One region of the Virgibacillus salinus genome, then DNA from elsewhere that is predicted to be linked to it. Evidence: a T-box and tRNA genes for the amino acid it is inferred to sense, from the RefSeq annotation. Region 1 holds a T-box; the other holds one or more tRNA genes.
The links. A T-box is a leader RNA that pairs with one kind of tRNA and senses whether it is charged. The one in region 1 lies ahead of BLS02_RS07660 (valine--tRNA ligase), so its partner is inferred to be a tRNA-Val.
Positions count from the first base shown of each region.

Region 2: it encodes a tRNA-Val, which carries the amino acid that the T-box ahead of BLS02_RS07660 (valine--tRNA ligase) is inferred to sense. The anticodon was not compared.

Region 1 is NZ_FNKD01000002.1:176,378-180,864, reverse strand. Features, by position in the region: gene BLS02_RS07660 (valine--tRNA ligase) at 1-2,483, opposite strand, end outside; T-box leader at 2,541-2,769, opposite strand; gene BLS02_RS07655 (hypothetical protein) at 2,887-3,075, shown strand; gene BLS02_RS07650 (protein kinase family protein) at 3,072-4,082, opposite strand; gene BLS02_RS07645 (LysM peptidoglycan-binding domain-containing protein) at 4,146-4,487, opposite strand, start outside.
Region 2 is NZ_FNKD01000004.1:992-5,478, forward strand. Features, by position in the region: gene BLS02_RS19045 (hypothetical protein) at 1-1, shown strand, start outside; gene BLS02_RS15590 (YwaF family protein) at 23-751, opposite strand; tRNA gene BLS02_RS15595 (tRNA-Glu) at 938-1,012, shown strand; tRNA gene BLS02_RS15600 (tRNA-Val) at 1,069-1,144, shown strand; tRNA gene BLS02_RS15605 (tRNA-Thr) at 1,154-1,229, shown strand; tRNA gene BLS02_RS15610 (tRNA-Tyr) at 1,268-1,352, shown strand; tRNA gene BLS02_RS15615 (tRNA-Gln) at 1,368-1,438, shown strand; tRNA gene BLS02_RS15620 (tRNA-Lys) at 1,483-1,555, shown strand; gene BLS02_RS15625 (hydroxymethylglutaryl-CoA reductase, degradative) at 1,759-3,048, shown strand; gene mvk (mevalonate kinase) at 3,045-4,010, shown strand; gene mvaD (diphosphomevalonate decarboxylase) at 4,110-4,487, shown strand, end outside.

The sequences.
Region 1 (4,487 bases):
TCCAGTTCTTTCTCCAAACGTTTAATTTCTTTATCAAAGTCAATCAACCCTTCCAGTGGAAGAAACAGCTCTGCACCTGTTACAACAGCTGACATTGCTTTTTCCGGAACATCAACCTTTGTACTGATTTTTAATTCACTTGGATTACAAAAACGTTCCAAGTAATTACGGTTGTTTTCCAGTTCTGAAACAGTTGCTTCATTTTCCGCCTGGATTAACAATTTAATTTGTTTGGACATTGGTGTATCAACTTCTGCCCGAATGTTACGAACGGACTTAATTATTGAAACGAGTCTTTTCATTTCCTTCGATGCTGTTTCATTATGAAATTCCGATTTCGCTTCTGGCCATGCAGCAACTGTAATTGAGTCTCCCTGATGTGGAAGTTGCTGCCAAATTTCTTCTGTTATAAATGGCATATACGGATGAAGCATGCGCATCGTCTGATCTAATACATACGCAAGAACAGATTGAGTCATTCGTTTCTCACTCTCGTCATCACCGTACAGCGGCAGTTTAGCCATTTCAATATACCAATCACAAAGCTCATCCCAGATGAAATTGTATAAATGACGTCCGGCTTCACCAAACTCATATTTATTTGTATTTTTGGTAACTTGTTCGATCGTTTCGTTTAACCGAGTTAATATCCATTTATCTGCTAATGACTTTTCACCATTTAAATCAACATCCTCATATGTGAAACCTTCCATATTCATAAGCGAAAATCGTGATGCGTTCCATACTTTGTTTGCAAAATTCCATGTTGCCTCAACTTTTTCCCAATGGAATCGTAAATCCTGGCCAGGTGTTGAACCAGTCAACAGAAAATAACGCAGTGAATCTGCACCATATTGTTCAATAACGTCCATTGGATCTACACCATTGCCAAGTGATTTACTCATTTTGAGACCATCGGCATCACGAATCAAACCATGAATCAGTACATCTTTAAATGGTCTTTGATCTGTAAATTCTTTCGATTGGAATATCATACGTGCAACCCAGAAGAAAATAATATCATAACCAGTCACCAATACATCTGTCGGAAAGTGGCGCTTAAAATCTTCTGCATCCAGATCAGGCCAGCCCATTGTTGAAAACGGCCATAATGCTGAGGAAAACCACGTATCAAGGACATCATTGTCCTGCTCCCAATTTTCGATATCAGCAGGTGCCTCTTTTCCAACATACAGTTCATTTGTTTCCTTATGGTACCATGCAGGAATTCGATGTCCCCACCATAATTGTCTCGAAATACACCAATCACGAATGTTCTCCATCCAGTGCAGATAGGTGCGTTCAAATCGATTTGGAACAAAGTTAACTTTTTCATCACGTTGTTGCAGTTCAATTGCTTCGTCCGCCAATGGCTGCATATTTACGAACCATTGTGTTGATAAATATGGTTCAACAACTGCGCCGCTTCGTTCTGAATGGCCTACCTGGTGTATGCGTTCCTCAATATTAAAAAGCACACCCTGGTCCTGTAAGTCTTTAACGATTTGTTTACGACATTCAAAGCGATCAAGTCCTTCATATTTACCAGCATTTTCATTCATTGAGCCGTCTTCATGCATCACGAGTACCCGTTCTAAATCATGACGATTCCCAATTTCAAAATCGTTTGGATCATGTGCAGGTGTTATTTTGACAGCACCTGAACCTAACTCCATGTCAACATATTCGTCAGCCACAATTTCTATTTCACGTCCAACTATTGGCAATACTACCTTCTTACCGATTAAATGACTGTATCGATTGTCACTTGGATGTACGGCTATTGCTGTATCCCCAAGCATTGTTTCTGGTCGAGTTGTTGCAATTTCAATCGTTTCAGCACTATCCTTAATTGGATAACGCATATGATAAAATTTCCCCTGAACTTCTTCATAGATAACTTCAATATCAGAAAGTGCTGTTTTGGTATTAGGATCCCAATTGATAATATATTCGCCACGATAGATAAGATTTTTTTTATACAACGTTACAAACACTTCACGTACTGCGTCTGATAAGCCTTCATCCATTGTAAATCGCTCGCGTGAATAATCAAGTCCCAAGCCTAACTTTTCCCATTGGGCACGGATGAAGTCAGCATATTCCTCTTTCCAATCCCAAACAGTATCAAGAAACTTTTCGCGGCCTAAATCATAGCGATTTTTACCCTGTTCTTTCAATTTAGCCTCAACCTTCGCCTGTGTTGCAATACCTGCATGGTCCATTCCTGGAAGCCATAGTACATCAAAGCCCTGCATCCGCTTCATTCTTGAAATTGTATCCTGCATCGTCGTATCCCATGCATGACCTAAATGTAGCTTACCAGTTACGTTAGGCGGCGGAATAACAATTGTAAATGGTTCCTTATCTTCATCCCCAGTTGCTTCAAAGAACTTACCATTCACCCAAAAATGATACCGGTCTTTTTCAATTTCCTGTGGATTGTACTTCGATGACATCGTTGTTTTACCCTCTTCACTCATCATTAAATCCTCCCTCTTTTATTTAGTAAAATAAAACAAAAAAATCCTCTCCATCCAATAAAGGACGAAAAGGATATATTCCGTGGTACCACCTTCGTTCACAAGCAGTTAAACTTGTGCACTTGATTCGTTGATAACGGCTAACAACCGGCTCTCTTCTACTGCATTATTTCAAAGAAGCTGCATCAAGGGCGACCTTCCAAAATAATATTCCTGGGAATTTTTCACCATACATTCCCTCTCTATTAGGTAATTATCTCGTACTCTTCCCTATCATCACATTTACATATTATTATTCATTTTATCGGTTACTGAAAATAAAATCAACTATTATTATATGAATTGCACAAAACAACACTATATATACATATTATATTAAAAAAACACATATGAGGTGATAAGAGTGGCGAGATATTACCGATACAAACTGCCCCCATGGGCGAGAAACAGCATTATTGTTATTGAACGAGTAACTTTACCGATTCTAATATTTCAATTAATCCGGACAATGTTATTTCCAACTTCATTTGACGTATTTCTACTTGGCATATTAGTTGGAATATTTATCGCATTCTATCTGGAATGGATTTAAATTTCTTTATTATTATCTTTAACTGATGTTTCCTTTTCCACAAACTCGAACCATTTCAAGCCAAACGACAGCTGGCGGGAAGTATACTGCAGCTCCTTTACTTGATTAATCATCGTATCGTTCGATGGATTGTCAATATAATCTTGAATTTTCTTTATGTAAGGGTATGGATTCAATAAATAAATCGCGAGTAAATACAGTTCGCTTTTTTTCAGTATATTGTTGTTGGTATATGCTGAAAATGAATCAGTTAATTGTGACGACGATTGGTCATAGTTGCGCACAAGTTGTTTTAGTAAAATCGACAAATCCACAATAGCATTATCATAATTTGCTTTTTCCCAATTTAGTATATACGTATCATTGTGATGAAGTATATGCTCTAGGTTTAAATTCCCATGACATAGGCTATAATTCCACTCTTTATCATTCTGCATTTGACTTATAAATAAGTCAATGCAATTATTTAACACCGTGAGAACGTTGTCCATAATCCGAAAATGCGTACAAACTAATAATTCAAATGGTGACATAAATTTATATTTTTCAAACAACTCAACAAAGTACAACTCTCTTTTATATAGTTCCGCGACGTACTTCTGGTAATCGGTGAATTTGCTGATTAATGTGTCGGTCTGAATAAATTGTGTTCGCTTTGTCTTAACATGTATTTCCCCAATTGCATTATATAAATTTTTAATTAATTGCTGATGATCAAGTTTATAAGATGATAACCAAGGTGTTAAATAATAAAACGATTGATTATTTACTTCATATAATTTTGATTGCTTTGTTAAATAGACAGGCAATATACTTTGGATGTTTTGTGTATATGCTTGGTGATAAACATATTCCCATACCTCCAAATTACTTTCAGTAAGATTGCTTTGCTTTAACGCATAATAATGCTTTCCATCACTGATACGAAATAGCCTTTTCGATATCTGTTCAATTTTATATGGATGGATCCCGTATTTTTCGGCTATTTTATGAATTACTTCTTTCACACTACATTTCACCACCCTTTCAAATATATACCCCTTACTTAACGAAGCAAGGGGTATTAGCTGTTAATTTTTCTTAAAAGGAATGTACAATAATTGACCTTCTTCAAGACTATCATCACTTAGATTATTTTGTTTCACTAATTGAAGTGCTGGTATCTGATAACGTTTAGCAATTGATTCTACCGTGTCTGTATTCTGTACAATACACAACCGCATCTTAGCATATCGATCATCATCATCGCTTCTGAACATATCTGCTAAATAGCTAACATCTTTGGTTTCACTTGATCGACTTTCATAGCTTTCTTCCATATAATCAGATTCAGTATAGTTTAATGTTGAGGATTCCTGTGAACTTTCATCTTCAGGTGAACTTTCTACCGGTTCCTTCTTGAAAAATTCAGC
Region 2 (4,487 bases), on a different contig from region 1:
ACTGAAAAATCAACACACAAAGCTATTTGAGTGTTGATTTTTCACGTTTAAGTAATTTATAAATCTGTAGCTGAACAAAGAAGGCAATAAATGCTAACACACAAAGGTTAATATAATACCAAATACCACTGCCAAGCATGTCAAGTGGTGTGGTAGCTGTAGGTGTATGGGAAAGGTACAGGTAATTGGAATCTAAAAATGGATTAATAAAGAAGCCAATTATAATAGCATACAATAATAGGTAGCCAAAAGTTTCAAGTAATGATTTAAAATTGATCTTTAAGGAATTGGTTGCTACTAGAAAAATACTTGCCCATGAAATGGCAGTATGATGTATAAAAAACTTCCAAAAGCGATAGTGTGGAACATCATATGGCAGTTCTGGAGTAACTAGTGCCAGTAAAGCAGGAATAAGACCAATAAAAAAAGTGATTTGTATAAGCTTCCTATTGTGAGTAACTAATGCAATTGCACCTGTTATACCTGCAATTCCGCAAAGGTGTAATGGTGTGTGCTCACGCAAGCTCCATATTCCATTTACAGCTGTCCATGTTTGATAGGATACTTCTGATAAAATTAATAGGCTAAATAAGATCCAACGTATTATATTGTATAAAGTTGTGTTAGATAAGATTTTTTTTAGAAATAAAATAAATATTACGATTCCTATGAAATATATAAGTAGCATAATAATGTGACTTGTGCCAAACGTAATAAATGGTTCACCACCCAAAGTTAGCCAATACCACATGAAATACCCCCAAAATGATATCTATAATTACATTATATGTGTATTGAAAGTATTTGAAAATAAAAATTTCTTATTTTCCCTTTACAAAGATGCTGAATCTGTATATAATAAAATTCGTCGGTTTATGACAAGTTTTTTTTAGCATGTAAAAAAGTATAATTTCTTTCTTACATAAAACCATTGTAAGGCCCGTTGGTCAAGTGGTTAAGACACCGCCCTTTCACGGCGGTAACACGGGTTCGAATCCCGTACGGGTCACCATTATTTAAAGCAATTAGGAACACATGTAAACCAAGTACTAGTACATCCTGAACATAGGAGGATTAGCTCAGCTGGGAGAGCACCTGCCTTACAAGCAGGGGGTCGCAGGTTCGAGCCCTGCATCCTCCACCATTAATATATGCCGGTCTAGCTCAATTGGCAGAGCAACTGACTTGTAATCAGTAGGTTGGGGGTTCAATTCCTCTGGCCGGCACCATTTTTTATGTATATTTTATAGTAATGTAGTTAAAATATGGAGGGGTAGCGAAGTGGCTAAACGCGGCGGACTGTAAATCCGCTCCCTCAGGGTTCGGGAGTTCGAATCTCTCCCCCTCCACCATAATATATATTTAATTGGGCTATAGCCAAGCGGTAAGGCATCGGGTTTTGATCCCGTGATCCTAGGTTCGAATCCTGGTAGCCCAGCCTTTTTTTATTTTATGAGGTTTTTCGGGCAATACTTATGACATGAGCCATTAGCTCAGCTGGCAGAGCATCTGACTTTTAATCAGAGGGTCGGAGGTTCGAATCCTCCATGGCTCATCAATTTATATGAAAAAACACTAGCGTAAATACATAACACATATTATAATAGCAGATAAACAAGGTCGTTATGATTACCAACAACCTTGTTTATTTGCATTTTGTACTGTTTTTTTACATAATAGATACAGTAATTTATTCATTAACTAAAAAACGAAAAATTTAACATATATAAATTATGCTAGTTAAAAGGATGAGATGGTATGAAAACTTCTAGATTTCCTGGTTTTTACAATATGACTGTGGAGGAACGCAGACAGTTGTTGACTACGATGGATACGTTCACTGATGAAGAGAAAGGTTATTTGTTTTCAAATGAGCCTCTTCCAACTGATACAGCGGATAAAATGATAGAAAACGTAGTCGGGACTTTTCCGCTTCCATTAGGATTGGGATTGAATTTTTTAATTAATGGGAATGAATATGTAATACCAATGGCAATTGAAGAACCATCTGTTGTTGCTTCGGCAAGCTACATTGCAAAAACTGTCAGAAATGCTGGTGGATTTACTACAGAGGCGACAGATCGCGTTATGATTGGTCAAATTCAAGTAGTAGGCTGTCCAGATTTTAAAGCAGCAAAAGAGGCTGTTTTAAAGGAAAAAGATGCATTGATTGCTGATGCTAATGCTGCATACCCCAGTTTAGTGGCTAGGGGCGGCGGTGCAGAGGATCTAGAAGTTAGAGTATTAAATGAAGAATCAGACTCAAAATATGGTCAAATGCTTATCCTTCACGTATATATAAATACTTGTGACGCAATGGGGGCAAATATCATTAACACAATGGTTGAGTCACTTGCACCGACAGTTGAGACCATTACGGAAGGGAAAGTATATTTACGAATCCTTTCCAATTATCCTGATCGTTGTCTTGCACGAGCGCGTTGCGTTATTCCTCCTGAATTATTACAAACAGACGGTTATACAGGCGAAGAAGTACGTGATGGAGTTATTCATGCCTATGAGTTTGCCGCATCTGACCCCTACCGCGCTGTTACCCACAATAAAGGAATAATGAATGGGATTGATCCAATCGTTATTGCAACTGGTAATGACTGGCGTGCTGTTGAAGCTGGGGCCCATGCACACGCAGCGAGGTTTGGGAAATATAGTTCGATGACAGAATGGTCGAAGGATGAGGGTGGAAATTTAGTTGGTGAAATAGAACTCCCTATGTCTGTCGGGACTGTAGGTGGTTCGACCCATGTTCACCCAATTTCTAAACTTGCATATAAAATCTTAGACGTTGATTCAGCACAGGAGCTTGCACAAGTTATAGTTTCTGTTGGACTTGCACAAAACCTTGGTGCACTAAAAGCCTTAGCAACCGATGGTATTCAGAAAGGTCATATGGCTTTACATTCTCGTTCTGTTGCCATAGCAGCAGGAGCTACAGGGGAGATGATTGATATCATTGCTGAACGACTAGTAGACGAAAAAGAAATCCGTGTTGGAAAAGCTAAAGAAATGGTGGAAGAATATATAAAATGAGTGCAGAAAAAGCAACAACTTCAGAACAAACAGCTATAGGTATAGCTCATAGTAAATTGATCTTAATCGGGGAACATGCAGTTGTACACGGACAACCTGCTATTGCGCTTCCTTTCCCGTTAGTAGGGGTGGAATCAGTGATTGATTATGTTCCAGGATCGGTAAAGATTGATAGTACTTTTTACCATGGTCCGCTTGAATCTGCTCCAGAGTCGCTGGAGGGGCTTGCAAATTGTATTAAGGCAACCTTAAATTATCTTCAGTTACCATGTGAGGATCTTTTGATACGGATTAAATCATCTATACCACCCGGAAAAGGACTTGGATCAAGTGCTTCAGTGGCTATTGCGGTAGTGAGATCATTATTTGCCTATAACAATCAGGACTATGAAGAAGATGAACTTCTGACCTTAGCTAACATTTCGGAAACGTATGCTCATGGTGTGCCTAGTGGTATCGATACACTAACTATTACTTCGGACTTTCCGGTCTGGTTTGAGAAGGAACTGCCATCTGATTTTATCGAACCTAAGGGTGATTTTCACTTCATTGTTGCCGATTCAGGCAGAATGGGTGATACACGTTTAGCTGTTGAATCAGTTGCAAACTTGTTCAAATCAGCTCCAAGAAGAATACAGGCCAAGCTTGACCGTATTGGTGAAATTACGCATCGTGCAAGACATGCGCTTGAGAGTGCGAGCAAGCATTTATTAGGACAGATGTTAAATGAAGCACAAAAAGAACTGGAAGCACTAGGTGTAAGCGATGCGGGCCTGAACAGGTTAATCTACTTTGCGCGCCAGGAAGGTGCCTTAGGTGCCAAATTAACTGGAGGCGGAAATGGCGGTTGTATAATTGCCTTAGCACGTAATGAAGTACACTCTAGGCAGCTATCTGAAAAGCTGAAGAAATTCGGCGCACACACGGTATGGCCTTTTGTTCTAAGAAAGAAGCCTGAATAAGCATCATCATTAGACGTGGCTTATCATCAAGCCTTAGTTGCATATATGCAGTACGAGGATTTTTATATTTTCTAAACTGCGACACAGAGGGGATATACAATGAAGGCATCAGCCAAAGCACATACAAATATTGCCTTAATTAAATACTGGGGCAAACGGGATGAATCGTTAATACTCCCGATGAATAATAGCCTCTCATTGACTTTAGATGGATTTTATACAACGACAACTGTTGATTTTAGAGAATCGTTAACAGAGGACAGTTTCTATTTAAATGATCAACCTGTAAGTGGTGTGGAATATGAACGTGTCACATCATTTCTAGACCTAATTAGGAAATATGCAGGAAAACCGAATTTATTTGCAGAAGTTCATTCTACTAATTATGTTCCAACAGCTGCTGGATTTGCATCTTCAGCATCTGGGTTTGCTGCATTAGCAACAGCCGCTGCCAAATCGCTTGGACTTAAGGTCAGT